DNA from 2 places in the Vagococcus sp. WN80Y genome. Region 2 is predicted to be linked to the other one. Evidence: a T-box and tRNA genes for the amino acid it is inferred to sense, from the RefSeq annotation. Region 2 holds a T-box; the other holds one or more tRNA genes.
The links. The T-box of region 2 lies ahead of leuS (leucine--tRNA ligase). A T-box ahead of a tRNA ligase gene usually reads a tRNA of that ligase, here a tRNA-Leu.
Positions count from the first base shown of each region.

Region 1: it has a tRNA-Leu gene. The T-box ahead of leuS (leucine--tRNA ligase) is inferred to sense a tRNA for this amino acid. The anticodon was not compared.

Region 1 is NZ_JCAQHY010000007.1:3,299-19,587, reverse strand. It holds gene AC5KOD_RS01620 (response regulator transcription factor) at 1-305, opposite strand, end outside; gene AC5KOD_RS01615 (sensor histidine kinase) at 283-2,067, opposite strand; gene AC5KOD_RS01610 (YesL family protein) at 2,070-2,699, opposite strand; gene AC5KOD_RS01605 (ABC transporter substrate-binding protein) at 3,006-4,319, shown strand; gene AC5KOD_RS01600 (carbohydrate ABC transporter permease) at 4,336-5,247, shown strand; gene AC5KOD_RS01595 (carbohydrate ABC transporter permease) at 5,251-6,087, shown strand; gene bglB (beta-galactosidase BglB) at 6,119-7,231, shown strand; gene AC5KOD_RS01585 (beta-galactosidase) at 7,343-9,988, shown strand; gene AC5KOD_RS01580 (sugar phosphate isomerase/epimerase family protein) at 9,993-10,829, shown strand; gene AC5KOD_RS01575 (ABC transporter ATP-binding protein) at 11,005-11,919, shown strand; gene AC5KOD_RS01570 (DUF2705 family protein) at 11,919-13,016, shown strand; tRNA gene AC5KOD_RS01565 (tRNA-Leu) at 13,144-13,227, shown strand; T-box leader at 14,273-14,544, shown strand; gene metE (5-methyltetrahydropteroyltriglutamate--homocysteine S-methyltransferase) at 14,637-16,289, shown strand, end outside.
Region 2 is NZ_JCAQHY010000126.1:6,489-22,777, reverse strand. It holds gene AC5KOD_RS05985 (DUF4097 family beta strand repeat-containing protein) at 1-779, opposite strand, end outside; gene AC5KOD_RS05980 (DUF1700 domain-containing protein) at 779-1,426, opposite strand; gene AC5KOD_RS05975 (LysM peptidoglycan-binding domain-containing protein) at 1,759-4,065, shown strand; T-box leader at 4,124-4,332, shown strand; gene leuS (leucine--tRNA ligase) at 4,523-6,937, shown strand; gene AC5KOD_RS05965 (putative polysaccharide biosynthesis protein) at 7,436-9,082, shown strand; gene AC5KOD_RS05960 (pseudouridine synthase) at 9,160-9,891, shown strand; gene pepV (dipeptidase PepV) at 9,989-11,401, shown strand; gene cbpA (cyclic di-AMP binding protein CbpA) at 11,447-12,100, opposite strand; gene rpmG (50S ribosomal protein L33) at 12,276-12,428, shown strand; gene secE (preprotein translocase subunit SecE) at 12,449-12,619, shown strand; gene AC5KOD_RS05935 (dicarboxylate/amino acid:cation symporter) at 12,638-13,897, opposite strand; gene nusG (transcription termination/antitermination protein NusG) at 14,152-14,694, shown strand; gene AC5KOD_RS05925 (alpha/beta hydrolase) at 14,849-15,715, shown strand; gene AC5KOD_RS05920 (alpha/beta fold hydrolase) at 15,772-16,289, shown strand, end outside.

The DNA.
Region 1 (16,289 bases), on a different contig from region 2:
AAATATCTTACGCCTAGTTCCATAGATTCCTTAGCGTATTCAAACGTTCCAAACCCTGTTAGCACGATAATTTGTGTTTTAGGATTTTTTTGTCTAATTTGTCTAATTAATTCAATACCATTTAGAACAGGCATATTAATATCAGTAATGATAATATCTAGGTGTTTCTGTTGACTGATTACCAAGGCTTCTGTCGCAGAGTAGCTGGTTGCCACAACCTCTAAATCAAGTTTAAAACTATTAATCATCGCTGTAATCCCATTGGCAATAATCGGTTCATCATCAACGACTAAAATGTTTTTCATATGTCTGACTCCTCCTATCAGTAATTGGAATGGTTAACTTAACTTCAGTCAAATTGTAGGCGCTTGAGCTGATAGTTAAGTCACTTTTGGGACCGAATTTGACTTTTAAGCGAGCCGCAATATTTTTTAATCCGATTCCGTGATTAGCCTCAATATCTAAAATAGGCATTGAAAAACCTGGGCCATTATCCGAGACACTTATACTTAACACATCTTCTTTTTCAATCACTTTAAGTTGGATTAAACAAGGCGTTGTCATTTTTTCTACTGCATATTTGAAAGAATTTTCAATCAAAGGTTGAATGATTAGTTTAGGAATTTCTCGACTTAAATCATCAACTAAAATAACAGGAATAAAGGTAAATCTATTTTGGAATCGTATGGATTGGATGGCGATATAAGCATCAATAAGCTCTAGCTCCTCTTCGATAGTCGTAGTGGTAGAAGAGTTGTCAATTTTTTTCTTAAAAAGAAATGCTAAGGAGGTCACCATCTGAGATATTTCGACTTCTTCTTTACTAAGAGCAAGCCAGTTAATTGAATCTAACGTATTATATAAAAAATGCGGGTCAAGTTGAGCTTGAAGAGCTTTGAATTCTATTTCTTGTGCTAATATTTTGGCTTGATAATTTTGTGAAATTAACTGATCTATCTCTTCAATCATTGTTTGGTAGCTTTGATATAGAACACCAATTTCGTCAGAATTATCTGGAACAGAAGCGATTTTTTTCAATTGATTGAAATCTTTATTTTGTTGAAAGTTTGTCATATTAGCTGCTAGCTGATTAATCGGCGCAATCAATGAGCTGATATAGTGATTGATGAGAGCCATTATTGCGACGAATAGAATTGAGGTTGTCAAAATAATGATCAACTCAATATGGGTGACTCGCTTGATCACCTCTTTATTTGGTTGCAAAGAATAGAAAGTGAAGGCACGATCAGTAGATTGATTTTCGACAATAAAATAGTTTTCGCCATTAAATCGTGTAATTCGGTAATTGTTAGTTGGTGAGTTGGGTTGGTTAATTAGCTTGAGATAGTTGCCAAAGGCCTTCGTTGATAGTTTGGAATTAGTGTAGTAATTATCTTGGTAGTGTAAGATAAATAATTCACTTGAAGTTGGAGCTTTTCGTTCATTAAGTGTCCGCTCTATGAATGAAGTATCAACGGTTAAGATAATCGTTCCCAAGTAATTGAGAGCCAGTCGCTTAGTGTTAAAGATCTTCCTTGCGTAGATAGCTCGACTAAAGTTTTCAGAAAAAAACCATTGACCTTTACTAGGCTCATCGGGTAAGGCATTGATCAATTCATCAGTAGATAGATCGTCGATTAAATGATTGGAGTCTGCCATAAAGTTGACTTGATTTTCTAGATTAGTGTTGAGTAAAAAAACACTGCGAATATCATTTTCGTCTAATACTAATGCATTGATAGTTAATTGAAGCTCCTGTTTCAATCTAATTTTTTCACTGTGATTATTATCAGGATTATTTGTTTGTTGTAGACTGGTTTGTAAGGAATCATTGCCGATTAATTTGTACGAAAATGTTTCAATCGCTTCAAAATGTTCATAGAGATTGGCACTTGCAAAGGTAATTTTTTCTTGGTTACTTTCATATATTTGCCTGGAATAGATGACCCAAAAAATAATATTAATCACTAATAAAACAATTAAAGAAATACCTCCAATAAAAAAGACAGCTAACTTAATTTTTTTGCTAAATGAGAGCGTGTGAGTCTGTTTCGCTAATCGAGTCACTGTTATCCCTCATTTACTAGAGATGGAAATTTTTTTCGAACGGTTTTAATCGTTTCTTGATAAATGGCGAACCCAACGAGAAAAGGTAGCGAGGCTCCAAATAGTAGTGGTAAAGCCGATTTTAGTGTCAAAACTAATAAGCAGCCGAAAAAACTTAAAATTAAAGCAGTACTCTTTCCTGGAAAGCGGAAGGTCAGAAATAAGGCTAATTTGATAATTGACATTAAAGAATAGGACGGAAATTTGATTAAATTGAATAAACTAAAGAGATAGATCAAAACAAGAACAGTTGCTAAACTTAGATAGATTGCTCTAATTACTAAATTAGCTGGTAGATAGACGACACAAATTCGATAATTAATCAAAATGAGACCACTTAAAAGAGAAAAAAGTAGTTGCAGATGATTGCTTCTTTTGAAGTTATGACGATAATCATAGAAGAATTCTTTAAAAGTTGTCGGTTCCTTGGTGTTAAGGTAACGTTGACTTGCATTCAATACTGCACAAGTTGCAGGGGCGATTCCAACTATTATTAGTCCACATAATGTAAAGAATAGCCAGAGCAAATTGAGGGATACAATAAAGCTAATAAGTGAAAAAAGTGACATTAAGCCGTTTTTTATAGTAGTCATGATGAAACTCTCCTTCAATAGTGATTGTAAGCGATTGTAAAATTAGAATAACACATAAAAAATCGATTTACCAACGGGCAATTTGTTTAATTTTATTCAAAATTACTAATATTTCTAAAGAAAATAGCGTTATAAACTTTGATTTGATCGCATTTGTATAGAATATAAAAAAAGCAAAGAATAAAATTATCAAAATAAGATATCCGAAATTTGAATGTTTTTATCTGTTTTTTACATTCCAGAATAGGTAGAGATGACATAGAATAAAGTTGTAAGCGATAACAGTTAAAAGGAGAATAAAGGCATATGAAAAAATTAGGTAAGTTATTAATCACCACATTATTATTAACAAGTATCTTAACAGCATGTGGCACCAAGAAAGAAGACAGTACAGAATCGAAAGATGGTAAAAAGAAAGTGTCGTTTGTTTGGTGGGGAGCAGAGGTTAGACATGAAAAATATATCAAAGCGATTGAGTTATTTGAAGAGGAGAATCCAGATATTGACATAGAATTTGAATATTCAGCTTGGGACGATTATTGGAAAAAGCTAGCGACTAAATCGGCTGCTGGAGAGCTCCCTGATGTGATGCAAATGGATGCAGCTTATGTTGCCCAATACGGTGTTAAAAATCAATTAGCCGATTTGGCAGATTTTGTAAAAAAGGATGGTGGCATTGGGATTGAAGACATCGATGAAAGCTTAATTGATACCGCTCGTTTAAATGATAAACTGTTTGCGATTGCCCCGAGTATGAACGCTATGTCTGTGATTGTTAATCAAGAATTACTAGATAAGGCGGGGGTTAAATTTGATTATAGCAACTGGGGGTTCGCCGACTTAGCCAAAGGTGTAAGTGATGTTCACAGCAAAACTGCTAGTTACGGATGGATTGATGTCTCAGACAACTCTGTTTTGTTGCAATATTACTTAAGAACTAAAGGGGAAGAACTTTACGAGTATGGTAAAGATGACAAGCCAAAATTGGCCTTTTCAAAAGAAAACTTTGTTGATTTTATGACAACTATTCAAAAATTAGCTAAAGAAGGAGCTTTGCCAACAGCAGAAGTCGTCAATAATCTTAAAAGTTTTGATGAGAATCCCTTCTCGTTAGGTGAAGCGGGCTTATTGCAGTCATGGACAAATCAATACGTGACGTATCAGGAATCAGCAGGAGACGATGTTAAGTTTAATTTAGAGTTACCGTATGATGCAAAAGAAACGGGAGCGTTGTATTACCGTCCGACATTCTACTATTCGATGGCTCAAACGTCGAAAGTTAAAGATGAGGCAGCTAAATTTATCGATTTTATTGTTAATGATGAAAAAGCGGCTAAAATCATCGGGACTGAGCGAGGCATTCCATCAAATAATAAAAATAAAGAGTTATTGTATCCAGACATGTCTGATACAGAAAAGAGAACGGCCGATTATTTAACGGAAGTAGCTGATATTGTGGGAGAGGCTTCACCTGTTCCGCCAATTGGCTATTCAGAATTAAATAACCACTTTAAAGATTTATATGCTGAGATTACTTACGACACGATGACTCCTGCTGAAGCCTACGATAGTTTTGTAGAAAAAGCAGAGGAAATTTTTTCAGAAAATTATACTGACTAAGGAATAGGGTGAAAAAATGAAGTTCTTTAAAAAAATGTCCAGTGACCGTCAGGATCTAGTTTCAGGTTATCTGTTTATTTCGCCTTTTATTATTGGGTTTCTCATGTTTATAGTTGTACCTATGGGAATTTCATTATTTATGGCCTTTCAAAATTACGACATGCTAACAGAAGCAAAGTTTATTGGATTAGATAACTTTAAAAAAATATTTTTTGATGATCCAAAATTTAGACAATCATTAAGTGTGACCGTCCGCTATGTTATCATGGCTGTTCCACTTCGGTTAATGATGGCATTAGCGGTTGCGATGCTCATTAATCGACCATCAAAATTATCAGGCGTTTACCGTGTGCTATTCTACATCCCATCAGTAATTGGTGGGAGTGTAGCTGTCTCAATTATGTGGCGTAATATTTTTGGAGACGCTGGTTTAATAAATGGTCTGTTAAATTCAATAGGATTAGAGTCAATCTACTTTTTCAAAAATCCAACGACGGCGTTATTAACGTTGATTTTACTGGCCGGTTGGCAATTTGGCTCTTCGATGCTAGTCTTTTTATCAGGGCTAAAAAATATTCCGATAGATTATTATGAAGCGGCACAGATTGATGGTGCAAGTAAGATCCGCCAATTTTTCAGTATAACTTTACCTTGCTTGACTCCCATTATATTTTTTAATCTGGTCATGCAAACTATTCAATCATTCTTGACCTTTACACCTGCCTACATTATTTCTAACGGAACTGGCGCGCCGCGAAATGGGACTTTAGTGTATTCACTATACGTCTATCAAAAAGCCTTTGCTGACTTTAAGATGGGCTATGCTTCGGCACTCGCTTGGATTTTATTAGTGATTGTTGGGCTCGTTACGCTGCTGCTATTTGCAACATCTAAGTTTTGGGTATTTTCAGAATCAGAGGAGGTGTAAGGAATGGAGAAGACAAAAAGTAGAAATTACATTGTTGATGGGATTATTTTAGTCGTCGCAATTTTATTGCTATACCCGGTTTTTTGGTTAATTTTTAGTTCGTTCAAGCCAAATGGTGACATCTTTAAAACGGCGACTGAATTGTTTCCAAGGGAATGGACGGTGGCTAACTTTATTACTGGTTTTGAGGGGATAGCTGGCATTAAATTTTGGCAATATATTTTCAATTCCTTGCGAATTGCGATCATTGCAACAATTGGTGCAGTCTGTTCTTCAGCTGTTATTTCATATGGCTTTGGCCGAATTAGATTTAAAGGAAAGGGGTTTTGGTTTGCCTGTGTGTTAGTGACAATGATGCTACCAGCAGAAATAATCATGGTGCCTCAGTATTTATGGTTTAATAAACTTAACTGGGTTAATACCTTATTTCCAGTAACTGTTCCATCATTTTTTGGTCAAGCTTTCTTCATCTTTTTAATGGTTCAATTTATTCGTGGCTTGCCAGTTGAACTAGATGAGGCAGCTAAAATGGATGGCTGTGGTCGTGTTGGAATCTTTTTCAGAGTAATTTTACCCTTGATAAAACCGTCATTAGCAACCTCAGCAATTTTTTCTTTTTATTGGAAATGGGAAGAATTGATTGGACCGATGCTGTATTTGACTAAACCTGAAAAATACACGGTATCAATCGCACTTAAACAATTTTTAGATTCATCAAGTAGTTCCAATTGGGGCGCAATGTTTGCCATGTCAGTCATCTCCTTGATTCCGGTTATTATTATTTTCTTCATGTTTCAAAAGTATATCGTTGAAGGCATCAGCACGACTGGCTTAAAATAAGTCAGTTTGCGCCAAGAAAGAGGAATGAGTTATGAAAAGAGATCATAATACAGTAGAGCATGCGGTAGAACGTAGTGAAATAATTGATCATATTCACAAAATGATGGGAAATTTAACGACTATCAAAGATAGTGGAGAGTTTTTAATTCATTTTAAAGAGCGGGTTGTGGATGATAAAAGCTGGAATGTTTGGAATTGGCCTCAGGGTGTTGGGCTTTATGGGATTTTTAAATACTACCAATTAACCAGCGATCCTCAAGCTCTAAAGATTGTTACGGATTGGTTTGAAAACCAATTGGAGATAGGGGCTCCACCTAAAAATATAAACACAATGGCACCATTATTGACGATGGCTTTTTTATACGAAGAAACTAGTGATCAGCGATTGCTACCGTATCTTGAAACATGGGCTGACTGGGCAATGAATGAATTACCTAAAACAAGAGAAGGTGGTTTTGAACATCTGACTTATGGCCCTGAAAATGTTCAACAGCTTTGGGATGATACGTTAATGATGACAGTTTTGCCTTTGGCTAAGATTGGTGTTTTGCTAAAGGAAGAGCGCTATATTGAAGAAGCCAAGAGGCAATTTATGCTTCATATTAAGTACCTAGTTGATTGTCAGACGGGGCTTTGGTATCATGGCTGGACATTTGAGGGGAATCATCATTATGCTGAAGCCTTGTGGGGGAGAGGGAATTGTTGGGTAACAATTGCTATTCCTGAGATTATTGATATTTTGGCCTTGCCAGAAGGAGATGGACTTCGCAACTTTTTAGTTGAAACCCTGAGCTCACAAATTGAGACTTTAGTCGAGTATCAAAAGGAGAGTGGCTTATGGTCTACCTTAATTTTAGAGCCAACTTCATATGAGGAATCATCATGTACGGCGGGATTTGCCTACGGAATTTTTAAAGCGGTCCGCAAAGGGTATATTAAACCAGAACTGAAAGCATCTGCTGAAAAAGCCATTCGTGCTTTGTGCCAGCAAATAAGTGAAGAGGGGGAGGTCCAAAATGTGTCTGTAGGAACTGGAATGGGACAAGATTTGGATTATTACCGGACTATCCCAATTACAGCGATGCCATATGGTCAATCTTTAGTAGTCTTAGCTTTTTCGGAATATTTATATGACTTTATTTAGTCACTTTACTTAAAGTGAGTTTTATAGCAATGAAAAGATGATGTGGCATTTTTGTCTCATCATTTTTTCTGGTTAAGGTGAGAAAATATGACTAATTTAGGAGGGAAACAAGTGAAAATTTTATTAGCAGGTGATTCTACGGTTGCGGACTACCCTGATTCACAAGTACCAATGACTGGTTGGGGACAGAGCTTAAAGCAGATATTATATCCAAAGGCCAAGTGGCAGATTATTAATTTTGCTAAGTGTGGGGCGACAACAAAATCGTTTATTTCAGAAGGGATTTGGGCGCGTTTATTAGCTGAGTTAGACCAAGGAGATGTGGTCTTAATTCAATTTGGACACAACGATCAAAAGAATGATAGTGGTGTTACACCTAATGACTTTTACCATTATCTAAAGAAGATGGTTAATCAAGTGTCTCAGTTAGGCGCCCAAGCTATTTTGTGTACACCGCTCGAGAGACGGTCGTTTCAAGAGGGAGAGTTTGTCAAAACATTGGATCAAGAAGCTCGAATCGTTAAACGAGTTGCGGCTGATACGATGACAAAAGTGATTGATTTGAATAGTTATAGTTTTTTACTTTATCAGTTGACTTCATGGTCAGAGGTTAAGGGATATTTTCTCCATCTTGGTGTAGATGAGTGGCCAAACTATCCATTGGGATTAGTAGATGATACCCATCTATCAGCGACTGGAGCAATAAAAATAGCAACCTATATTGCTAATCGTTTAAGCTCTTTACTTGATGAAACAGATTTCTTTGATGAGTACTATTATGGCGCCTGCATGTACCCCGAAGTGATTAGTCGTGAGACATTGGAGACAGATATCAACCATATGAAACGAATTGGCATGAATTTTGCCAGAATTGGTGAATTCATATGGAGCCAGTTAGAACCTAAAGAAGGCGAGTATGATTTACGTTTTTTGGAGGAGACTCTGGCTCTTTATCAAGCACAACAAATTAAGGTGGTGGTAGGAATTCCAACGCCAACACCACCGAGATGGTTAACACGAGACTATCCTGAGAGTCGTCTTAAAAATCAAGATGGTACTTATATGGCCCATGGTTCTCGTCAACATACCTGCACAAATAACCCTTATTTTCGTATGAAGGCATATCAGTTGGCTAAAAAGGTGGCTAAAGTTGCAGAGGCTTACGAGACTGTGATCGGTATTCAGCTGGATAATGAATTTAAGTGTCATGTGGATCTTTGTTATTGTGAGGCGTGTCAGGAAAGCTGGCAAAGTTGGTTAACTCAGAAGTATCAACAAGTCTCTAGTTTAAACCAAGCGTGGGGAACCGTTATTTGGAGTGAGAGATATGAGTCTTTTGAAGAAGTTGTCTTGCCAACTATCACGCCGTTTATCCATAATTCAAGTTTAATGACTGCTTTTCGGCGGTTCACAGCTTCGTCATTGAATGAATTTACTCATGGCTTATGTCACGCGATTCGAACAGAGACAGATAAACCAATCACGCATAATACTGCACTAGGCTTTAATTTGGATAATCAGGAGCTTTTTTCTGAGTTGGATGTAACGGCATTTGATACTTATGCCCCCACTCATACAGGTTATTCATTGAACCTAGATTTGTGGCGCAATCTAAAGGAGTCACCTGACATGCTACTGCTTGAAACGTCTACCTCGCATGCAGGACATTTAGAAATGTATCTTGATCCTCATCCACCCCAGTATTTACAAAATGAGGTTTTCATTGGTTTTGCTGCGGGGCTAAAGGCTTTTACATATTGGCATTTTCGGGGGCATTGCTTTGGAGTTGAACAGCCTCATAGTACGATCGTTACGGCGTGGGGCGAGCCTGATCTAGGGTATCAGGACGTAGTAGAATCAGGGAAATTGCTTGAAACATTAAGACCTTTTTTAAGTGAGACGGACATTGGTAAAGCTAAAATTGCGTTACTTTACTCAGATGAAGCTAAGCGATTTTATCACACTGAAACAGGGGGTAATTATGACTATAGAACCTTGATTACGGATTACTATAGTTCGATTAGGGGACAAGGCATAATGTTAGAGGTGATTCAAGAAACCGCTGATTTGTCGCAGTTTAACTTGGTCTTGATTCCATATTTACGATACATGTCGCCCAGTTTAGAAGCGAGCTTACAAGTTTTTGTAGAAGCAGGCGGGAAAGTAATCTTGGGGCCGATGACAGGAGACCGAACACAGGAACATGCTATGTCTGATCGGCATGGTTTGGGTAAATTGGGAGAATGGCTTGGATTAACTCAAGTGAATCAATTCAGCTGTCAAAGGATGTCAATTGTTGCGGAGTATCAGAGCGAATCAGTTTCGTTACACGGCTTAATTACTACTTTCGAAGTGGCGCAAGATGATCAAGCTTTGAGTGTGGTGACGTCTGATTTGGCTAAAGGAAAAGCCGTAGTATCTAAAAAACAAATGAAGAATGGGCAAGTGCTGTATGTCGGTGCTCAGTCGGAAAAGCTCGTTGCTAGTAAATGGTGGGATAATTTTATTCAAGCAGAAATTGCTTTATATGATGCAACTCATCATTTTTTGACAGTTAGTCCAGGAATTATTAATTATCAGCGAGAAAATCATCAGCGAGTTGATTTCTATTTGGCTAATATGACAGGAGAGGTTTGTGAGTATTCTCTTAGTCAAACTGCTCTGAATTTATTAACAAAACAAACTATGAGTGGCAATCAGATTTTACCAGCTTACGGTAGAGTAATTGTATCATTTTCAAAAGAGAGAGGGAGTTGATCGAATGTTGTCAATTGGAGTACGCGGTCACGATGTATCTGGCCAAAAAACGATAGAAGAGCTGGCACTGTCTCTTCAAAGGAAGCAAATTAATTATGTGCAATTTGCTTTTAACATGTCTTTTCCAGAACTGGTGACACCATTGTCAAAATTAACTTCGGGCTTAGCGGTTGCTGTTCGTCGAACTTTTAGAGAGAGGGACGTAACAATTGGGATATTAAGTTGCTATATTAATATGATTCATCCCGATTTGGTTCAAAGAGAGGAGGCTTTGGCTCGTTTTGAAACATATCTAAGTTTTGCAGGGTGCTTTGGGTCGCCTTTGGTTGCAACTGAAACGGGTTGCGTTCATTCGACGATTCGTTATACAACTGAAAACTATACGGAAGAAGCATTTCAACTGGTGGTTCAATCTGTGTCTCGCCTCACACAGATGGCCGAAAAATATGGAACGTTAGTAGGCATTGAACCTGGAATCAATCACCCTATTTATTCACCGGACAAGACACAAGCGTTAATTGAGGCGGTTGATTCTCCCAATTTAAAAATTATTTTAGACCCGACCAACTTGATAACCGCTAAAAGCTATTTAGAGCAAAAAGACTTGATAAAAAAATCATTTGATTTATTTGGCCCTAAAATTGATGCGATTCATTTGAAGGATTTTATTGTATCAGAAGGTCAAATCGTTCCTGTCGCTTTTGGACATGGCGTGATGGATATTGACTGGTTTTTAGCTTTTTTAAGGGAACAGAAACCGGGAATTATCGTTATCTTGGAAGAAACTAAGGACGATTTTATTGAAGAAGCCGTTAGTTTTTTTAATCGCGTTACTAGATAATAAAAAAGAAATCAGCCTCAATGTGAGAGCTGATTTCTTTTTTTAGAGGGCTAGTCAGTCTTAAGGATGAGTGATTAAGAAGAATTTTTAAGTCTTAAGAGGGAGTCTTAAATTAATTTTTTAACGTATACTGGGCTTATAATCAAGTAAGAGAGTATTGAGCAGGAGGAGAATTATGGGAAAATCTGTGCTACAGATAAAAAATTTGTCAAAGAATGTTGGTAAAAAATCGATTGTACGAAACATTAATTTTGATGTTTATCAAGGAGAGGTCTTTGGATTATTAGGTCCAAATGGTGCGGGGAAAACGACCATTATACGGGCAATTGTCAGCCTTATTAGACGTTCATCGGGAACAGTTATGATTAATGGGGTAGATGTCAGTGTTGATTTTAAAGGGACAATCAATGAAGTGGGCGCAATTATTGAAAATCCTGAATTCTATATGTATTTATCAGGGTGGGCTAATCTTCAGCAGTTTGCAAGAATGAGCCGCAAGTCAATTACAGATGAGCGGATGAAAGAAATTGTTGAGCGCGTTAAATTAACAGAGGCAATCAATCAAAAGGTTAAAACCTATTCGTTAGGGATGCGTCAACGTTTGGGATTAGCTCAGGCGTTGCTGCATAAACCTGCTATTTTAATTTTAGATGAACCGACAAATGGACTGGATCCACAAGGGATGGCTGAATTTCGAGAAATAATTCGTGAAGTGTCTGCTCAGGGGACGGCTGTTTTGATTTCGAGTCATTTACTGAGTGAAATTCAACAAATAACAGATCGTTTTGCTATTATTGAAAAGGGGGAATTGACTCATATTGAAACGATGACGGAGATGGTCGACGAGGCTAGTACGAAGTATCTGTTTAAAGTGGAAGATGCGGTATCTGCTCAGGCAGTTCTTGTTAACATCGAGGTTGAGTCAGAAGTGAGAGAGCCTCAAGTCCTTGAGGTGATTATAAGCGAAGAGGAAGTACCAATGGTGATTGATGAATTAGTTAGAAATGAGCAAGCTATCTTTGCTGTATCTGCTAAATCCGCCTCTCTGGAAGAGCGATTCTTTGAGCTTACGAAAGGAGGATCACTATAATGATAGCATTGATAAAAAATGAACTGGTTAAATTATTTGGACGTAAAGCTAGTTGGATCATGCAAATTGTATTGGTACTTTGTATGTTTGGTATGGCGTTTATTATAGTGAAAAGTAATGACTCTATGAAGAGTTATTATCAGCAGTCGAATGAATCTTATGAATTTAAGGGTGGGATGACTGCTTATGAAAAAAAGGATGGTTCAATTATTAGCCAACAAGAATTGTGGAACAGTGAGCAGGCTGAAAATGAAGAACTTAAAGAAGTATCGTTGTCATTAGAAAAAACAATCACGACTCTTGAAAAAAATTTAGAAACGTATCAATCTCAACCTAAAAAGTATAATAAAGAATTAATTAAGCTAACAAAAAAAGAATTGGCTTATTATCAAGCGTATCAAAAGAAAGGTCAGGTACCTGCTGATCCTCAAAAAGGAACAACGGGAGCCCAATTTTTTAGTAGCTATGGTCAAATATACATTTTAGGAACGTTGTTTGCTGTCATCATTGCTAGTATGATTATTGCAACGGAGTTTTCTGGTGGCACTATAAAATTATTGTTAATTCGACCTTATAGTCGTATGCAAATCCTGTGGTCAAAATATATTGTGACGATTTTCTATGGCTTGCTAACGTCGGTTGTTATGGCTGCTTCAGCCTTTGCTTTTTCATTCATGCTACCAAGTCAGTCGTTGACTGTACCGCTTTCGGCTGAGATGGGGGCAAAAACTGCAATTACAATTGCTAGTCAGCTTTTTGGAAGCAACTTGCTATTGATGATCTTGTACATTACAATTGCATTCTTTTTTTCAGCGGTCATTCGCTCACAAGCATTGGCTGTTGGGGTCGGGATGGGGATCTTGTTCTCTGGTAGTATTTTAGGTCAAGTTTTGCCAAGTTTGATCGAGAAGTACAATTGGTTGAAATGGATCTTATTCAATTTATTAGGATTGAATAATCAAGTTTTGGATGTGAATTATTTAGCGGGTGGAAATTTAAGTATTACGGCAACTGTCGTAGGGATTATCATCTATATTGTCCTAATTTTTAGTGCAACATTAGCAATCTTTAATAAGCGAGATGTGGCTCTTTCTTAAAAGGAGAGTCAGTTGAATTGAGAAATAGTCAGTGTGTTGGCTGACTATTTCTCAATTTTTATGTTGTTGACAAAAGTAACAGGGCCCCTTATAATAAATCAGGTAACTGCTTTCTTAGTTATGATTAGCGGTTGTGGCGGAACGGCAGACGCACTACCTTGAGGGGGTAGCGAGGGCAACCCTCGTGTGAGTTCAAATCTCATCAACCGCATAATATTAATCACACCATCATAGAGCTAGACTGTTGTCTCTCTTATGCTGGTGTTTTTGATAAACAAAAGGACTCGTCTGTCATATTTATCTATATGCTATTTATTAGGATAAAAATAGGTTTACGGTTGATAGTAATAGGCTTGTCTCTCTGATTATCTAAAGTTATTGGCAGAATATTAGGAATCTTGGACAATGACCATTCTTTTTATTGTGAGTAAAAAGAAATAATGGTAGCGTGTACAATTAGTGGGGAAACTGTGGTACACTGGACTAAATAGTAGGATTATGGGGTTGGCTAATCTTTATCAGTTACCTGGGTAGTTATATGATAGGATCAGTTCAGTTAATGAATGAATTCCTTAAGAGGAGCTTATTTTTAAATGATAAAAAAACGAGTGGTGTCACGCGTGGTGTGACAAATGGATAGAAGAAAATTAGTAATTATAAGAGTTAGAGAGTTAAGTCAAAGCCTGATCTAAAAGTAATTGAGACATGTAAAAGGGGAGAGATGGGTAATAATTACAACTATTTCCTTTATTCAAAAGTGAACTAAAAAAACGAGTAGTGTCACGAGTGGTGTGACAAACGAATAGAAGAAAATTAGTAATTATAAGAGTTTAGGTAAGGCCCAATCTAAAAGTAATAGAGACTTGTAAAAGGGGAGAGATAGGTGATAATTACAGCTATCATCCAGATTCAAAAATGAACTAAAAAAACGAGTGGTGTCACGCGTGGTGTGACTTTGGGATAAAAAAGGTAGTTGAAAGAAAATAATAGTTGGTTCAAGTAACTTCTTGGTGTGATAAGTCAAGAGGCTTTTTTTATTGAGCTTAAATAGGGAGTTATGATGATTGTCAAGAGATTAAGAGTTGATAATAATGGGTGCTTGTAATTTTAGCATCAAAAAAGTTAAGTTGATAGGTAAATCAGATTGATTGTTATCTCTGTTTTAGATAACAAAATCTTTTTTTATAAAAATGTTGACAAGTGTTTTTTAGTCTGCTAATATGATGAATAAGTTAAATTGATATTAAAAAATAATGAGAAAAACGTTGATGAGAAAAGTAAATTGTGATGAAAGTTTTACAGAGAGTCCTGTTAGGTGAAAGAGGACAGCCAACACACAGTTGAAAATGGTCTTTGAGTTGCTTGAGTGAGCAGATAGCTGTGAATTCAAGATGGGAACGCCCATTATAGCGTCAGAGTATGCGATAGATAAGTGAGACTATCAAGTACTTGGAGAGGCAAAATCAGTGATGATTTTGCAAACAAGGTGGTACCACGTTGGTTTGTTTATCAAACTCCCGTCCTTGAATAAGTGCAGCTAGCAGACTTATTCAAGGATGGGAGTTTTTTTTGTAAAAAAGTTAAGGCATTGATAGTGATAATAAAATGAAAAGGATGATGATGATGACAGCAGTAAAAAGTTCGAATTTAGGATACCCACGTTTAGGAGAAAAAAGAGAATGGAAACGCGCCTTAGAACGCTATTGGAGTGGTCAAAGTAGTCGCGAGGAGCTATTGTCAACGACTAAAGCATTACGTTTAGATTCTCTAAAAAAACAGCAAATTAAAGGGATTGATTTGATTCCTGTCGCAGATTTTTCTTTGTATGACCATATTTTAGATACAAGTGTAGCGTTTAATGTGATTCCAGAACGGTTTCAAAAGACAGAGAGCGACTCGTTGACAACATACTTTGATATTGCTCGTGGAAACGACTTGGGAGTCGCATCAGAAATGACTAAGTGGTTTAATACCAATTATCATTATATTGTGCCAGAACTAGGGAATGTTAGGCCAGAATTAAGGGATAATCGTTGGTTAAGCTATTATTTAGAAGCGAAAGAGGCGTTAGGGATTGATGGGAAACCAGTAATTGTTGGACCGATAACTTATTTAAAATTAGGTAAAGGCTACGAGCCTGCTCAATTTGATGAGCTACTTGATCAATTTATTCCAGTTTATCAACAGGTTCTAAAGGAGCTTGCAGAAGTAGGTGTTAAATGGGTCCAAATCGATGAGCCCTATTTAGTAACTGAGGTATCTAAGGAAGATTTAGGGCGCTATCAAACAACTTATCAACGATTAAGTGAAGCGGCTCCAGAATTAAATATTGAATTGCAATCTTATTTCGAAAGTGTTGACGAGCTACAAACAATAGTGTCGTTACCTGTTGCCGCCATTGGCCTAGATTTTGTTCATGATCAAGGTGAGACATTGGCTCAATTAAAAGAAGTTGGTTTTCCGAAAGATAAAATTTTGGCGGCAGGACTTATTGATGCACGAAATGTCTGGGCGAGTGACCTAACTAAGAAATTAGCCACAGTGAAGGAACTATTAACTTTAGTCAGTCCTGAGCAGTTATGGCTACAGCCTTCAAATAGTTTACTTCATGTTCCAATAACCAAAGCTAATGAGACAAAGCTTGACTCTGTTCTATTAGGAGGTCTGGCATTTGCTGATGAAAAACTATCAGAATTAGCGATTTTAACAAAAGCAGTGAATCAAGGGAAAGAGGCTGTGCGAGATGAATTGAGTACTAATCAGCAAGCCTTGACCGCATTAAATGATTCGCCTGATCGAAATAACTCAGAGGTTAAAGCAGCAATTGCTGGGTTGGCTGAACTAAACAACGAACGCCGATCACCATTTTCCGAACGGATTAAGGCGCAAAAGGCATGGTTAAATCTGCCATTATTACCAACCACGACAATCGGTAGTTTTCCGCAGTCACCAGAGGTACGTCAAAAACGGGCTGCTTGGCTGAAAGGGGACGTGTCTCAAAAAGATTACGAGACGTTTATTGAAAGTGAGATAGCACGTTGGATTGCTATTCAGGAAGAGTTAGATATTGACGTGCTCGTTCATGGTGAGTTTGAACGAACTGACATGGTTGAGTATTTTGGTCAAAAGTTGGCAGGTTTTCAAGCCACGACTTTCGGCTGGGTTCAATCTTATGGATCACGAGCAGTTCGTCCACCGTTGGTCTATGGTGATGTGGCATTTATTGAGCCGATTACAGTTAAGGAAAGTGTCTATGCTCAATCGTTGACCACG
Region 2 (16,289 bases):
TATTCCCAATCAATACTCCCATCAACAGTTGTTGCGGATACTTTTCCTTTGATTTCATTGAGGGAAATAAAGCCGCCTTCAGTTTTGATTTTGCTATTCCCAATCAAGTTATTTAAAGAAATATAGCCATCCGTACTTTGAATTTCAAAAGTTTTAGCTCGGCTACCACTAACAGTGAAGGAACCTTGGTCTCCCTTTATTGCGAGAGTATTTTCAGCTGTAATATTATCTAAATCAACGCTACCAGATTTGGCATTGACAGTCAGTGAATCTAAATGAAGATTGTCTAAGCTAGAATGGCTAGCTTGATCTGTATTAAAGGTTAAGTCAGTCGCATTTAATCCGCTAATATCAATTTGGCTATTTTTTGTTCCATTGACTGTAATTGATTCAAAAGAGCTTGGAACAGCAATATTAACATATTGTGAAAAGCCTAACTGAATAAAATTACGATAATCTCCTGTTTCAGTGAAAGTAACATCAATCGTCGTTTTATCACCAGTTTCACCAGGCTTCCAAGTAAAGCTTTGTTTGCCCATTACAGAGTGAGCCTCACCAGAAACATGGATATCCTGATCCTCAGATTCGTAGACATTATAATTAATGTTACCTTTCAAGGAAATATCTAGGTTTTTCTTATTTTTTTTAATTTTGTATCGCTCATTGATCGCAGTTTTGGTTTGTTTTTCTGCCTTAGGAAAATTTATTGCTGAGCCAACACCACCAATGATCGCGAGGATTGTTCCAAATACAGCAAAGCTGATGACTTTCTTTTTCATTAATGTCGCCCCCGTAACGTGTTGATGTTCCATTTCGTATAGTATTTAATGAAACGGAATGAATAGGTAGTGATAGGTACCATAATCGCTAAGCCTATAAAACCAAGGCCACAGAAGAATAGCGTAAAAAATAAGAGAGAGAACGCGACTGCACCGCTAGTCATAAAGAAGGTGACAATCCCTATGATCGGCATCAAAACTAGGATAAGTGTTACGAGCCACAAAGCAAATAGAACAGAAAGACCGGCAACTATCATCCAAATCATAAATAGGAAGTTGAAGAGTAATACGCCTGCTACTTGACAAAAGCGAATGAAAAAAGACGGTTTCTTAGGTGCTTGCTCGTAATGTGAGTCATAATTTTGGTAGTAGCCATATTGACCATTAGTCTTATTAGCTTGAGTAAATTCTTGCCACTCATCATGAGCAGCAGTTTCTTCATCAGCTGAAATGCCAAATTCCTGCAATATTTCATCCGCAATTTCTCGAGGATTTCCTAGGCATTTTGATACATCAGCTTCTGTTTGGCCTTCTGCGAGCTGTTTATCAAATTTTTCGCCATATAGTTGTAAGATATATGCGAGCTGTTGTTTTGGTAATGCTTTTAAATGAATTTTTAATTCAGTTAGAAAATGTTCTTTATTCATATCTGCTCCTCGATTCTAAGGTCATGTTAGTTTAAATGGACGTGACGTCATTCTTGATACTTTAAATATATCGTCTAATTGCTGATTAAACAATAGGTTTGGACAAAAATCGGCCTAAAGTATGAGGGCAAATCAGTACATAGAACGATATGTAAAAGGTTATTTTTTGAACTGATAAACATGTAACAAAAATGACACTAATAATCGATTGTTACAGTCACTTAACAATCGGTTGAATATGCAGATATTTATTTTTAATGCTGTTGGTAATGGTGTATACTGGTACTAGAGTTTTCATTAGAACGATGAATGGACAGGGGGAGATTGCAACCATGAATGAAAAACGATATCGGAGGAATTCGAACATCCAAACTAGTCTAAAATTAATCGCTCCTTTCAAAAAAGGGGTTTCTTTGTTTGGTACAACAGTTATGCTGACAGCAGCGGTTATACCAACTTTTGCGGCTAAAGTAGAAGCTGATGAAATGAAAGAATTAGAACCAAAAGTATTGGATAGTAGTGAAATTAATCAAGGGGCAGTTGAACAAACGACCGATTCAACAACTGAACAGAGTACTACCCAAGAGAGTACATCTGATCAAGAAACTATCAATTCGGAAGAGAATTCGACAGCTGAGTCAACATCAGTGGAAGAGCCTGATACGAGTGAGGTAGAGAGTGAATCATCTACTTATTCTGAAGCAGAAGAAGCAAATAAAGATGGCGAATCGGTAGAAATTCCTAGTGATATTATGTCTGCTTCAATGATGATGCGAAGCGTTTCGCCAAGCACGTTTATTGAACAAGTTGGCAGTCAAGCCCAGGTGGTAGCAGCTAATAATAATTTGTATGCGTCTGTTATGATTGCCCAAGCAATTTTAGAAAGTGCGTGGGGCGGAAGTGCCTTAGCATCAGCGCCTAATCATAATTTATTTGGTATTAAAGGCTCATACAACGGTCAATATGTTGAAATGAGAACACAAGAAGTTATTAATGGTAAGTGGGTAACGGTAACAGCGAAGTTTAGAAAGTACCCCTCTTATTCAGAGTCTTTACTAGACAATGCGTATGTGCTAAAAAATACGTCATTTCAATCGGGCGTTTATTTTTATAGTGGCGCTTGGAAAAGTAATACTAACTCTTACCGTGATGCGACTGCTTGGCTAACAGGCCGCTACGCGACTGATCCAGGCTATGCGGGTAAATTGAATAAAATTATTGAAAATAATAACTTGACTCGTTTTGATACGCCAGGGAGTGGGACTGGCAATAATGGAAATAACGGGAATGCTGGCGGCAATACGGGTGGAAATACCGGTGGCAGTAATGTAACCACGCCTAGTACGGGAACGTACACTGTTGTCTCAGGTGATACGTTGTTTGGTATTGCGAGAAAGCACGGTGTGACCGTAGCAAACCTCAAATCATGGAACAAGCTAACTAGTGATACAATTTATGTTGGTCAAAGTTTAGTTGTTAAAGCGTCAGATACAGGAAATGGTGGCAGTACAGGTGGTAACACCGGCGGTAATACAACCCCGCCAACTACAAGTGATACTCATACTGTTGCATCAGGAGATACCTTGTCCGCGATTGCTAGACGTTATGGTGTGACTGTTGCGAATCTTAAGTCGTGGAACAGTTTATCAAGTGACCTGATTTATGTCGGTCAGAGCCTCAAAGTTAAAGGGTCGACAGGTGGTAATAACTCAGGTAATACCGGTGGCAATACAACGGCGCCAAGTACAGGCTCAACATACACAATTGTCTCAGGTGACACACTTTCAAGCATTGCAAGAAAATATGGAGTGACGGTTGCAAATCTTAAGTCGTGGAATAATTTATCAAGTGATTTAATCTATGTCGGCCAAAAGCTTAACGTAAAAGGGTCGACAGGTGGTAATAATACAGGTAATACGGGTAGTAATACAACCTCTCCGAATACAGGAACCACACATACAATTGCTTCTGGTGATACACTTTCAAGTATTGCGAGAAAATATGGAGTGACGGTTGCAAATCTTAAGTCGTGGAATAATTTGACGAGTGATTTAATTTACGTGGGACAGAAGCTTAGTGTTAAAGGGAATAGTGGTTCTAATAATACGACCAACTCAGGCAACAAAGTATCATCAAATAACTCCTCATATACAGTTGTTTCAGGTGACACACTGTCGAGTATTGCGAGAAAATACAATACTACAGTCGCAAATGTCAAAGCGTGGAACAATTTGACGAGTGATCTGATCTATGTCGGACAAAAGTTAAGTGTAAAAGGAGCGGCTAGTAATTCTTCAAGTAACTCTAATACAACTAACACCGCGACGACAGGTTCGTACAGTGTGGTTTCAGGTGATACCTTAACAGGTATTGCGAGTCGTCATGGTATTAGTGTGGCTAATTTAAAATCATGGAATAATTTAACCAGTGACACTATCTATGTGGGACAAAAATTAGTTGTTAAAGGAAGCGGAGCAGGTAATTCAGGCACAGTAGCAAGTAAAAATCATAAAGTGGTTTCAGGTGATACGTTATGGTCAATTGCTGAAAAGAATCGTGTGACTGTTAAGCAATTAATTTCTTGGAACAATTTGAAAAGTGATTCTATTTATATCGGGCAGGTCTTACGTGTGAAATAGTCGTAAAAGGAAGTAAGTCTTACTTGCAGAATCAGTAGGAATTTGTTAGTATAAGGTCAGTAAGACAATGATGAGGAGTAGTAAAGAGCATAACAGTTTAAGAGAGCACATGGTTGGTGGAAATGTGTCTGAGATGCTTTTGAACTTACCTTTGAGTCATTTAGTTGAAAAGGCTAAATCGGGGCGCATCCGTTAGCATGCTAGAGATTTAAATGACATCATTTAAATAAAATTAGGTGGTACCACGTAATAAACAACGTCCTATAAAAGTAGCTTAGTCTGCTTTTGTAGGATTTTTTTGTCTTTTAAGAAAGTAAGAATGCTTTTTGGGGCAGGTTGAAATTCGTGAACTGTTTTTATTTAACGCTGAAGTAGTGTGGGTCGCAATGATTTTAGTAGTTTATAGTAAAAGAAATACGAACAGTTTTAACTGTGAATTATGAGTGGAGGAAAAAAGATGTCCTATCAACACAAGACAATTGAAAAAAAATGGCAAAAATATTGGGCAATGCACAACACGTTCAATACAACTGAAGATACAGAAAAGGAAAAATTTTATGCACTTGATATGTTTCCTTATCCATCTGGGCAAGGGCTTCATGTTGGTCATCCAGAGGGATATACAGCAACAGATATTCTTTCTAGAATGAAACGAAGCCAAGGATATAATGTGCTTCATCCGATGGGCTGGGATGCCTTTGGTTTACCCGCTGAGCAGTATGCACTTGATACGGGGAATGATCCAGCAGAGTTTACTCAAAAAAATATTGAAGTATTTCGTCGTCAAATCAATTCACTTGGTTTTAGTTATGATTGGAACCGCGAGATTAATACAACAGATCCTCATTACTATAAATGGACTCAGTGGATATTTGTACAAATGTTTGAACGTGGATTGGCTTATGAAGCAGAGGTTCCAGTTAACTGGTGTCCAGCTTTAGGGACGGTTTTGGCAAACGAGGAAGTGATTGATGGGAAGTCTGAGCGTGGTGATCATCCTGTCTATCGTGTTCCGATGAAGCAGTGGATGCTAAGAATTACTGAATATGCGGATCGTTTGATTGATGATTTGGAAGAAGTCGAGTGGCCAGATAGTATTAAAGAGATGCAAAAAAATTGGATTGGTCGTTCTGAAGGAGCTAATGTTACATTTAAAGTGGCGAATTCTGATAAAGAATTTAGTGTGTTTACAACACGCCCGGATACTTTATTTGGGGTCACTTATGCTGTTTTGGCACCTGAATTGCCTTTAGTACAAGAGATTACTACGGCGGAACAAATTGTTGCTGTGACGGATTATATTGAAGAGGCCGGCAAAAAGTCTGAGCTAGCAAGAACTGATTTGGCAAAAGATAAAACGGGAGTCTTCACAGGTGCGTATGCTATTAATCCCGTTAATGGTAAAGAGATTCCAATTTGGATTTCAGATTATGTGTTGTCTACGTATGGAACTGGGGCAATTATGGCTGTACCCGCCCATGATCCACGAGATTATGAATTTGCCAAACAATTTGATTTAGAGATTGTACCCGTTGTTGAGGGTGGGGATATTTCTAAAGAGGTTTTTGTTGGAGATGGCCCACATATTAATTCTGATTTCCTTAATGGTCTAAATAAAGAAGAGGCAATTGCAAAAGCCAATGATTGGATAGAAGCAGAAGGCGTCGGCAAAAAAGAAATTAGCTATCGCCTTCGTGATTGGTTATTCTCTCGACAGCGCTATTGGGGTGAGCCAATTCCAATTATTCATTGGGAAGATGGCACAACAACCGCTGTGCCAGTGGAAGACTTACCACTTAAATTGCCTGTAACGACCGATATTCATCCTAGTGGCACAGGCGAGTCACCACTTGCTAATATCGATGAATGGGTTAATGTCGTTCATCCAGAAACAGGAATGAAAGGGCGTCGTGAAACGAATACAATGCCGCAATGGGCAGGTAGTTCATGGTATTACTTGCGTTTCATTGATCCTCATAATAAGGAGGCAATTGCTAGCCCAGAAAAGCTTAAGGAATGGATGCCAGTTGATATTTATATTGGTGGAGCAGAACATGCTGTTCTGCACTTGCTATATGCTCGATTCTGGCATAAGTTTCTTTATGATATTGGGATTGTTGAAACAAAAGAGCCATTCCAAAAATTGTATAACCAAGGAATGATTCTTGGTAGTAACAATGAAAAGATGTCAAAATCTAAAGGTAATGTGGTTAATCCTGATGAAGTTGTCGCGAAATACGGAGCAGATACTCTTCGAATGTACGAGATGTTTATGGGACCACTTGATGCTGCCATCGCTTGGAGTGAAAATGGTTTAGAAGGAAGTCGTAAATTCTTGGATCGTGTCTGGCGTTTGGTAGTTGATGAAGAATCAAAAATGCGTGATCGCATTACAACATTTAATGATGGGAAGTTGACAAAAGTTTACCATCAAACGGTTAAAAAGGTGACGGAAGATTATGAAAATTTACGCTTCAATACTGGGATTTCTCAATTGATGGTTTTCATCAATGAAGCTAATAAGCAAGAGGTTCTCCCTTACGATTATGTAGAAGGGTTTATCCAATTGTTAGCACCGATTGCGCCGCATATCAGTGAAGAATTATGGGAGATTACTGGGCATAAGGATAGTTTGACTTATGTTCAGTGGCCGACATACGATGAGGCGGAATTAATAGAAGATGAGATCGAAATAGTGATTCAAGTCAATGGAAAAGTCCGAGCGAAGGTGATGATTGCGCGGGATACTGAAAAGGAAGAATTGGAACGGTTAGCGATGGCTAATGATCTGATTAAGGAACAGCTAGAAGGGAAGAAGATCCGTAAAGTTGTTGTTATTCCGAATAAATTGGTTAATATTGTAGCCAATTAAATAGTTGATGAGCGGGAAGGAAAAGGGTGAGACAAAAAAGTCTCGCCCTTTTCTTGGTTCATGGGATAAATGTGTTTCAAAAGGGCAGTCACTGAATGTTGTTTGTTGTGTTTATTTCTTAAAAAATAAGGGCTATCAAAATTTATGTTTCAACTTCATTCTTTATGCTATTTAATTTGGTCACATTTTTCTTAAATTGTTAATAAACTTTAGAAGCTTTTGTAACAGCTCTATATTTCCTTGTCATTTTCACGTATAATAGAACTGTTGAGAAGATTTTTCCCATAGTTTTTTTTGTGAGTTTAGCTTATAATGTAATTATTATAGGTATGTTATTTGTTGAAACGATTCCAAGTGGTGAATTTAATACGTTAAATGTGAAAATCATTTGATTGCTCTTAACGAATAATAATTAATTTGGTAAAATGGGTCATACAAGTGTGAGAGTGACTATTTTTAATTGAGAGACTAGAATTGTGAGAAAGTTGGACATGATTAATGCAAATTCCAAATGAGAATTTTGAACAAAAGGATATTGAATCAAAACAAAAAATGGTTCGTGGTTCAATCTGGATGACAGCTGGTAGTGTTATCTCTAGATTGATGGGGGCTATTTATATTATTCCTTGGTATGCTTGGATGGGTGAAAATGCTAAGATTGCTAATAACCTATTTACTAAAGGATACAACATATATGCCTTGTTTTTAATGATAGCAACTGCTGGGATTCCAGGGGCAATAGCGAAACAAATTTCTCATTATAACTCATTAAATGAATATGGCTTGAGTAAGAAGTTATTTCAAAAGTCAATGATGCTGATGGCTGGCTTAGGTATCGCATTTGCTGGAATAATGTTTTTTGCCGCAAATGTTTTATCTGCGGGTGATAGAGATTTGATTCCTGTTATGAAGGCATTAAGTGTGGCACTATTAGTATTTCCTTGTATGAGTGTTATCCGTGGCTTTTTCCAGGGGTATCATGACATGATGCCATCGGCTGTTTCTCAGATAGTTGAGCAGTTTGCACGAGTGTTTTATATGCTTTTGGCTACGTATATTATTATGAAAACGGGAAGCGGCGATTATGTTAAAGCGGTAACTCACTCAACTTTTGCAGCTTTTATAGGAATGCTTGCGGCTATTGCAGCTCTTTTATGGTTCTATCAACGTTACTCAGGCACGTTAAAAGAATTAGAAGCAAATAGTAACAATGAATTGAAAATTGCTACAAATGATTTATTAAAAGATATGATGATTGAAGCTTTTCCGTTTATCGTCATCGGGTCAGCAATCACTATTTTTAAGATTTTCGACCAGTATACATTTGAGCGTATTATGCATAGTCTGACAAATTTTACTGATACACAGGTTAAGGAATTGTTTACTTTGTTTAGTGCGAATCCAGACAAATTAACCATGATTACAATTTCGATTGCAACGTCGTTATCAGTAACGAGCTTGCCTCTTGTAACAGAGGCTTTTACGATGAAAAATCGTAAAGGAGTTGCAAAATTGGTTAGTGATAACTTTCAGTTATTCTTTTTTGTGATGATTCCTGCAACAGTTGGGATGGTTATTTTAGCAGAGCCATTAAACACACTTTTTTATGAACATGATGTACTAGGAACGTCAGTATTGGTTGAAGCTTGTTATGTGGGGATTATTTTAGGGTACTACATGCTTGTCTCCACAACACTTCAAGGCCTTTACGAAAATAAGAAAGCGATGATTTATCTGGGAATAGGTTTCATAGTGAAAGTCGTCTTACAGTATCCCTTTATTTGGGCATTTGGTGTGTACGGTCCATTATTATCAACAGGTGTTAGCTTCATCGTAGCATCTTACCTAACAACACGAGAGATTCGTAAAATTACGAAATTTAATGTTAGTTTAACTGCTAGACGGACATTATTAATGACCTTACTGAGTATCGTAATGGCTATAGCGGCTTGGTTAGCACGTGTTTTACTTTATGTAGTAATGAGCCCAACTAGTAAGATGCAGTCATTTGTTATTGTCATTCTCGTAGCGGCGATCGGTGGAGGAGTTTATGGCTATCTGGCATTGAAACTCAAATTAGCTGATAAACTATTGGGCGAACGAGTAGCAGGAATTCGTCGTCGTTTGAAAATAAAACCTCTTTAATTTGGCGAGGGAGAGCGTGTTAAAAATCAAGAGGGCGGGACTTATGTCCCCCCTCTTTTTTAGGAGGTAATGACAGCATGAGATTGGATAAGTTTTTAAGTCATACAGGGTTTGGTAGCCGTAAGGAAGTCAAGCAGTTACTTAAGAAGAATGAGGTACTGGTTAATGGTATGCGCGTAAAAGATGGGAAACAGGCAGTTGATGAGCTTGCTGATGAGGTTGTAGTTAATGGTGTGTTGGTTACTTATCAAGCCCTTTTCTATTATATCCTTCATAAGCCAATGGGTGTCATATCGGCTACAGAAGACCCGAGCCATCGGACTGTTTTAGATTTGTTATCGAAGAAAGATTATCGAGAGGATTTGTTTCCAGTCGGACGTCTGGATAAGGATACAACTGGTTTATTAATTATTACAAATGATGGCGTATTTAGCCACAATGTGTTGTCACCCAAAAAGCATGTCTCAAAGCGATATTTTGCTGAAATTAGGGGAGTTGTAACGGCTGAGGACTGTCAAGCCTTTGCTGATGGGCTGACTATTTCGGGCGGTGAGACTTGTCTGCCCGCAAAGTTGGAGATAGTGTCAGTGGCTCTAGATAATCAAACCTCAGAAATTCGAGTGACTATTACAGAAGGTAAATACCATCAGGTTAAACGAATGTTTGAAGCTGTTGGGAAACAGGTGACGAGATTGCACCGAGAGGTAATGGGTGGATTAATCTTGGATGACTCTTTAGCTTCAGGTGAGTACCGATTACTAAAAGAACATGAATTGGTGCTTTTGGGTATCAAGGAGATAGAAGAATAGGATGAGAGTGAGCTGTTTCATCAAGCTTTTTTTGAGCAAAAATGATATGATAAAGAAAGTGGTCAAACAATTACGGTTTCAATGAGGAGTGGATAAAATGACAATTGATTGGAAAAAAGAAGTAGAGGCTCGAAAAGACGATTTATTTAAAGATTTAGTTGATTTGTTAAGTATTCCTAGTGTTAGAGAAGATGATAAGGCAACACCAGATGCCCCTGTTGGTCCGGGACCTAAAGCGGCATTACTGCGCTTTTTAGAGATCGGTGAGCGCGATGGTTTTATTACTAAAAATATTGATAACTTGGCTGGTCATTTGGAGTATGGTGCTGGTGATGAAACAATGGGAATCTTTGGTCATGTTGATGTGGTTCCAGTTGGTACGGGATGGGAAACTGATCCTTTTAAACCAGAAATACGTGATGGTAAACTATACGCTCGAGGTTCAAGTGATGATAAAGGACCAAGTGTCGCAGCTTACTATGCATTAAAAATTATTAAGGAGTTAGAATTACCTATTTCTAAGCGAGTTCGCTTTATTATTGGAACGGATGAAGAAAGCGGCTGGAGCTGTATGAATCGCTATTTGGAAGTTGAAGAAAAGCCTGATTTTGGTTTTGCTCCAGATGCGGAATTCCCAATTATTAATGGTGAAAAGGGGATGGCTAACATCAATGTTAATGTAGGCGGAACGAATGAGGGAGATTATCGTTTGGTCAGCTTTGAATCAGGCTTACGTCCAAATATGGTACCTGAATCTGCTACAGCTGTTATTGATGTTTTGACTGTGGAAGAAGCAGCAAAGATGGAAGCACGTTTTATTGATTTCGTCGAAAAATCACCTGTTTCTGGCAATGTTGAGATAAGTGGTACAACAGTGACTTTAATGGTTAAAGGGAAGTCAGCTCATGGAGCTAGCCCAGAGTCAGGAATTAATGGCGGGACTTATATGGCTGTTTTCTTAGCAGGCTTTGCTCTTGGTGGTGATGCTCAAACATTTGTAGACGCGATTGCTAATTATCTGCATGAAAATTCACGGGGAGTGGCCTTAGAAATTGCACATACGGATGAAGTAATGGGCGAGTTGACGATGAATCCAGGAATCTTTAATTTTCAAGCGGATGCGTCTGAGGGGAATAAAGTAACCTTGAACATTCGTTTCCCTAAAGGGGTGACTCATGATGGACTGGAGGCAACTATTGGTGAGAAGTTAGGAGCTAAAGTTAGAATCGACTCTGAAGCTCGTGGTCAAGTTCCTCATTATGTTCCTGCCGATGATCCATTGGTTAAGACTTTGTTGGCTGTTTATGAAAAGCATACAGGTCTAAAAGGTGCGGAAAAAGTAATTGGTGGTGGTACTTTTGGACGCCTCTTAGAGCGTGGAGTTGCTTATGGTGCCATGTTCCCAGATAGTGTTGATACCATGCATCAAGCTAATGAATTTATGGCAGTCGATGATATCGTAAAAGCGACAGTTATTTATGCAGATGCGATCTATTCATTAATTAAATAAGCATAAAAAAGAGCCGTGACGTAGGTCATAGCTCTTTTTGATTTTTTAGTTATTTAATTCAGCTGCCTTTTGTAAATCTTCAACTTCGACTACTTTATAATCTTTCCGTTCTAACTGCTCTATAACCGTGTTTAAAGTTACTTCATCTGTATCAGCTGGTAAGGTGAAGAGCATCCGACGAATGAACTCATCTTGCCCCACATCTAAAGTAATGCAGCTAGTGATGGCCGAGTGTTTAGAGATGATCTTTGAGATGGCAGCTAAGTCACCACGGCGACCAATTGAGGCAACTGTAAGCACATAACGACCTTCTTTAACATTCCAAGATTGAGCTAAAATATTTAATAATTTGCTGTGGGTTAAAATACCATAGAAATGATTATTTTCATTCAGAACAGCAATGTATGGTAGTTCTTTAATTGTAAAGAAAATCTTGAAGAAGGATGAATTTAAATAAATGAATTTTGTTGCATTTTTAAGTAAATGGGTCACAGGTAACTGCATGTCTCCACCATTCGCTTTATGGCGGTAAATATGCATTTTATAGATATTTCCACGGAAAATTTTTCCTGATTCATCCAGAATAGGAACACATCGATAACCAGACTCTTCCAAGATGTTTAGTGCATTTTCAAGAGTACAGGCTTCGTCAACTGTTGTTAGATCACGTTTGCGAATGCAAACTTGTTTGATAAGCATAATACAACCTCCAATTATGAGTGCTTTGTTATTATTATCTTACCATAGAAACGTCAAAAGCCCTAGGAAAAGCTCAGTTAAACGGCCTGTAAGAAGAGAGATAGACATTGACATGTATAGAAAATGGTGTTAATGTAGATTAGTAAAAGAATAGATAGAATGGAGGAAATGAACAGTGGCAACAAAGAAATTGTCTCTTGCCTGTTCAGTTTGTGGTTCTCGTAACTATTCTAAAGCTGTCAATGAAGGACAGCGCACTGAACGTTTGGAAATTAAAAAGTTTTGTAAATATTGTCAAAAGCATACATTGCACAGAGAAACTAAGTAAGAGGTTGGAGGTTAGAAAAAATGTTTAAATTTTTAGCAAGTGTTCGTGATGAAATGAAAATTGTAACGTGGCCGACAGGTAAACAGCTACGTAAAGATGTTTCTACAGTGATTCAAACAACGATTTTATTCGCTATCTTTTTTGCAGTCGTTGACTTTGGGATTAAAACAATTATCAATCTATTTGTATAAAGTAAACACCTCAAACTGCTATGAGTTTGAGGTGTTTTTGTATGCTGCAAGCCAATTTTTACCTTCTACAATTCGAGCAACTAACATTGCTGAGACGGTATTGCCAGAAGAGTTTAGCAAGGTTGCAGGGATATCGATAATAGTACTGATAATTAAGATAAGGGGCAGTGCTTCCATTGGAAAGCCGAACAGGGTGATGATGACTGTTTCGGCGACCATACCGCCACCTGGGATGGCACCCATCACCATACCGACGAGAAAAGCACCTAAAATAATCATAACCATATTCTGTGGTGAGGTGATGCTTTTTTCAAAGAGGCTAAAAAGAAAAGCAATTTTTAAAATACCGCCAATAACTGATCCGTCTTTATGAGTGTTGGCGCCTAAAGGAATCACTGTTTCAGCAATATCAGCAGGAACCCCCATTTGTTTGGTGCTAGTTAAATTAATGGGAATACAAGCGGCTGAAGAGCTTGTTGCGATTGCCGTAATAGCAGGTTGTGGAATATGACGCCAAAATTGTTTTAATCCAAGTCGGCCTCCTGCGATAAAAGCATAACAAGACATGATGCCAAAAAAGTAGACCACTGTGACTAATAGATAGAGTAGCATGATACGGGCATAGCCAGTAATCATTTGCGAACCTAGGCTACCAATGGCAGTGGCAAAGAAACAGCCTAAGCCGATTGGCGCGTAAATCATAATGACAGAGACAACTTTCATCATGACCTCGTTTGCTGAGCTGAGGAATTTAGCAAATGGTGCTCCAGATGTGCCAGCAAGCGAGGTGCCGATACCGATTAGTAAAGAGAAGACGATTAGAGCGAGCATATTATTTTTGGATAACAGCTCTTGAAAGTCAGATACCGTGAAGGTTTCAACCAATTTTTGTAGTGGCGGAATCAGACTAGCTTCCCCTTGTGCTGTGGGTGTCATTAAGCTTTCAAGGCTTGTGGGATCAATGTTTTTTAGCGGGTCCATTATTAAGACGCCTAAATAGCCGATAACAGCTGAAATAAAACCAGTGCCAAAAAATACGAGAAAAGTTGCCCCGATTATTTTGCCCAATCGCTTCATTTCAGTCATGTTGGCAATGGCTGAAGAAATACTAAAAAAGACTAATGGAACTAAAATCATAAACATTAGGTTTAAAAAGAGATCCCCTAGAGGTTTGACAAGTACCGTTTTTTCGCCGAAAATAAGTCCGCCGATACCGCCCATTATAATACCTGTCAATAAAAGAATGGTTGTGGCGTATTGTTTAAATAGTCGTGACATAGACATCCTCCTCAAAATTAGCACTTATTATTGAAACGCGTTTATTCTGTCATAACAAATAGTATCACATATACAAGCGAATAACTTGCTTTTTTTGATAGCGCCTCAAGTTACTCAATTTTTTAGGGTCTAATTTAAGTTATTGCTAGTATGCAGCTAGCTAATTAGCGGAAATAGTGCTATAATTGTTGAAGAGAAAAAACTTCGGATAGTACTGAAGTTTTTTTATTTTACAAGAAAGTAGGATGCTAGGAATGGAAACATTTGAAAGACAATGGTATGTGTTGCATACGTATTCTGGCTATGAAAACAAAGTAAAAGCGAACATCGAGTCACGTGCACAAAGCATGGGGATGGAAGATTTTATTTTTCGCGTGGTTGTTCCTGAAGAAGAAGAACGTGAAGTGAAGAATGGCAAAGAGAAAGTAAACATGAAAAAAACTTTCCCTGGATATGTATTGGTGGAAATGGTTATGACAGATGATTCTTGGTATGTCGTTCGTAATACACCTGGTGTAACTGGCTTCGTCGGCTCTCATGGTGCCGGAAGTAAACCAGCGCCATTGTTGAATGAAGAAATTGAGCATATTTTACGTAAACTTGGCTTAAGCAAGCGTCATAAAGAATTGGATGTGGAAGTTGGCGAAGTGGTTACGATTATCGAAGGAGCTTTCTCTGGTTTAACAGGTGAAATTTCTGAAATTGATTTAGAACGTCAAAAACTTAAAGTTAATATTGATATGTTTGGTCGTGAAACCTCAACAGAGCTTGACTTTGAACAGATTGATAAAATATAAGTGTGAAAGCTGCTTACCGTTAAATTGGTAAGTGGCTTTTTTGATATAAAAGGTTAGTTAAGTTAAAATTTTGCTAAATAATCCTTCAGTAGACTGTAAATGATAGTGAAATAAATAGAAGTTTGCTATCCTTAGAGAGAAGGAGTGTGTGGCGATGAAGCAAACTGATTGGTTACGAAAGGGGCTTATACTTAGTGGTTCCCTCTTATTGATTCATAAAGGCTATCACTCAATGAAAAAACGCGCGTCGTTTAAAGATGTCTCAATCGATCATTGTCATGACTCGTTGATCCCCACACTATTAATTCATGGAACTAATGGCACTCGGCGGTCATTGGGTGGGATGATTGATCGTTGGACTAAGCTGGGGATTGCATACAAAGCTTTTGATGTAGAGGTCTCTAAGTCTGGTGACTTATTGTTAACTGGACAGTGGAGAAAGCATGACTATCTTAGATGGCCGTTAATCCAGGTGATTTTTAAAGAAGGAGATCCGCCTGAGTGGCAACAAGGAACATGGATAAAGATGGTTTTGGAGATGTTGCAAAAACGGCTAGGCATCAACCAAGTAGATATTATGGGACATTCCATGGGCGGTGTGGCAGGGTTACGTTATATAGTTGATAATAGTAATGATCCTCATGTGCCAACAATTCGGAAATTGGTGGTAGTTGGCGCTCCTTTTAATGGAGAAATTGTCCATGCTTCCGGAAGAACAGCGTACGATTTGGCTGTGGATGGTCCTGTTAATTATTATGATACGTATCGATATTTTAATACGTATCGAAGGAATATTCCTGAAGAGCTACAAATAATTAATATATATGGGGATTTAAAAAATGGTAGTAGAAGTGATGGAGCAGTTAGTACTGATAGTGCTAGAGCTTTGCAATTTTTAGTTAAAGAGAGAGTTGCCAGTTATCAAGAGAAAGTAATAGTGGGGGTCAAGGCTCAGCACAGCTTATTACATGAAAATAAGCAAGTTGATCGTTTGGTGGCACAATTCTTGTGGGAATCGTAAAAATCTGAGATGAAAAAACGGTAGCAATCAATACTATTAGAAGAGGAAGTGCTGAAATGAAGGGGAAGACCGTTAAAACGTTAGTACTGTTAGGACTTGTCTGCGGAGTGGTTTTAGTCGCGTGCACAGCTAAAAAGAAGCAACCAGAAGTACAAGTGAAACCAAGTAAGACAGAAGAAGTAATGAAAAAAAGTAATATTCCAACACTGCTTTTTCATGGGTATAAAGGTAATTTATTAACTTTTAGTGGTATGGTTCAACGATTGACGCGAAACGAGTATGCAGAGCGTTCGGTCACATTAACCATTAGCCCTGATGGTGAAATTGTAGAGGATGGAAAGTGGAGCTCTGAGGGGAATCCATTGATTCAAGTGATTTTTGAAGATAATACGAATCAAGAGTGGCAACAAGCTGAATGGATTCAGAGAGTTTTAAATTATCTTAGTGACACACACCAAACAAAAAAGGTCAATCTATTAGGGCATTCTATGGGTGGTGTGAGTATCATGCGATATTTGGCTAATTTTGGGGCTGAAGGGTCTGATGTAATGATTCACAAAGTGGTAACGATTGG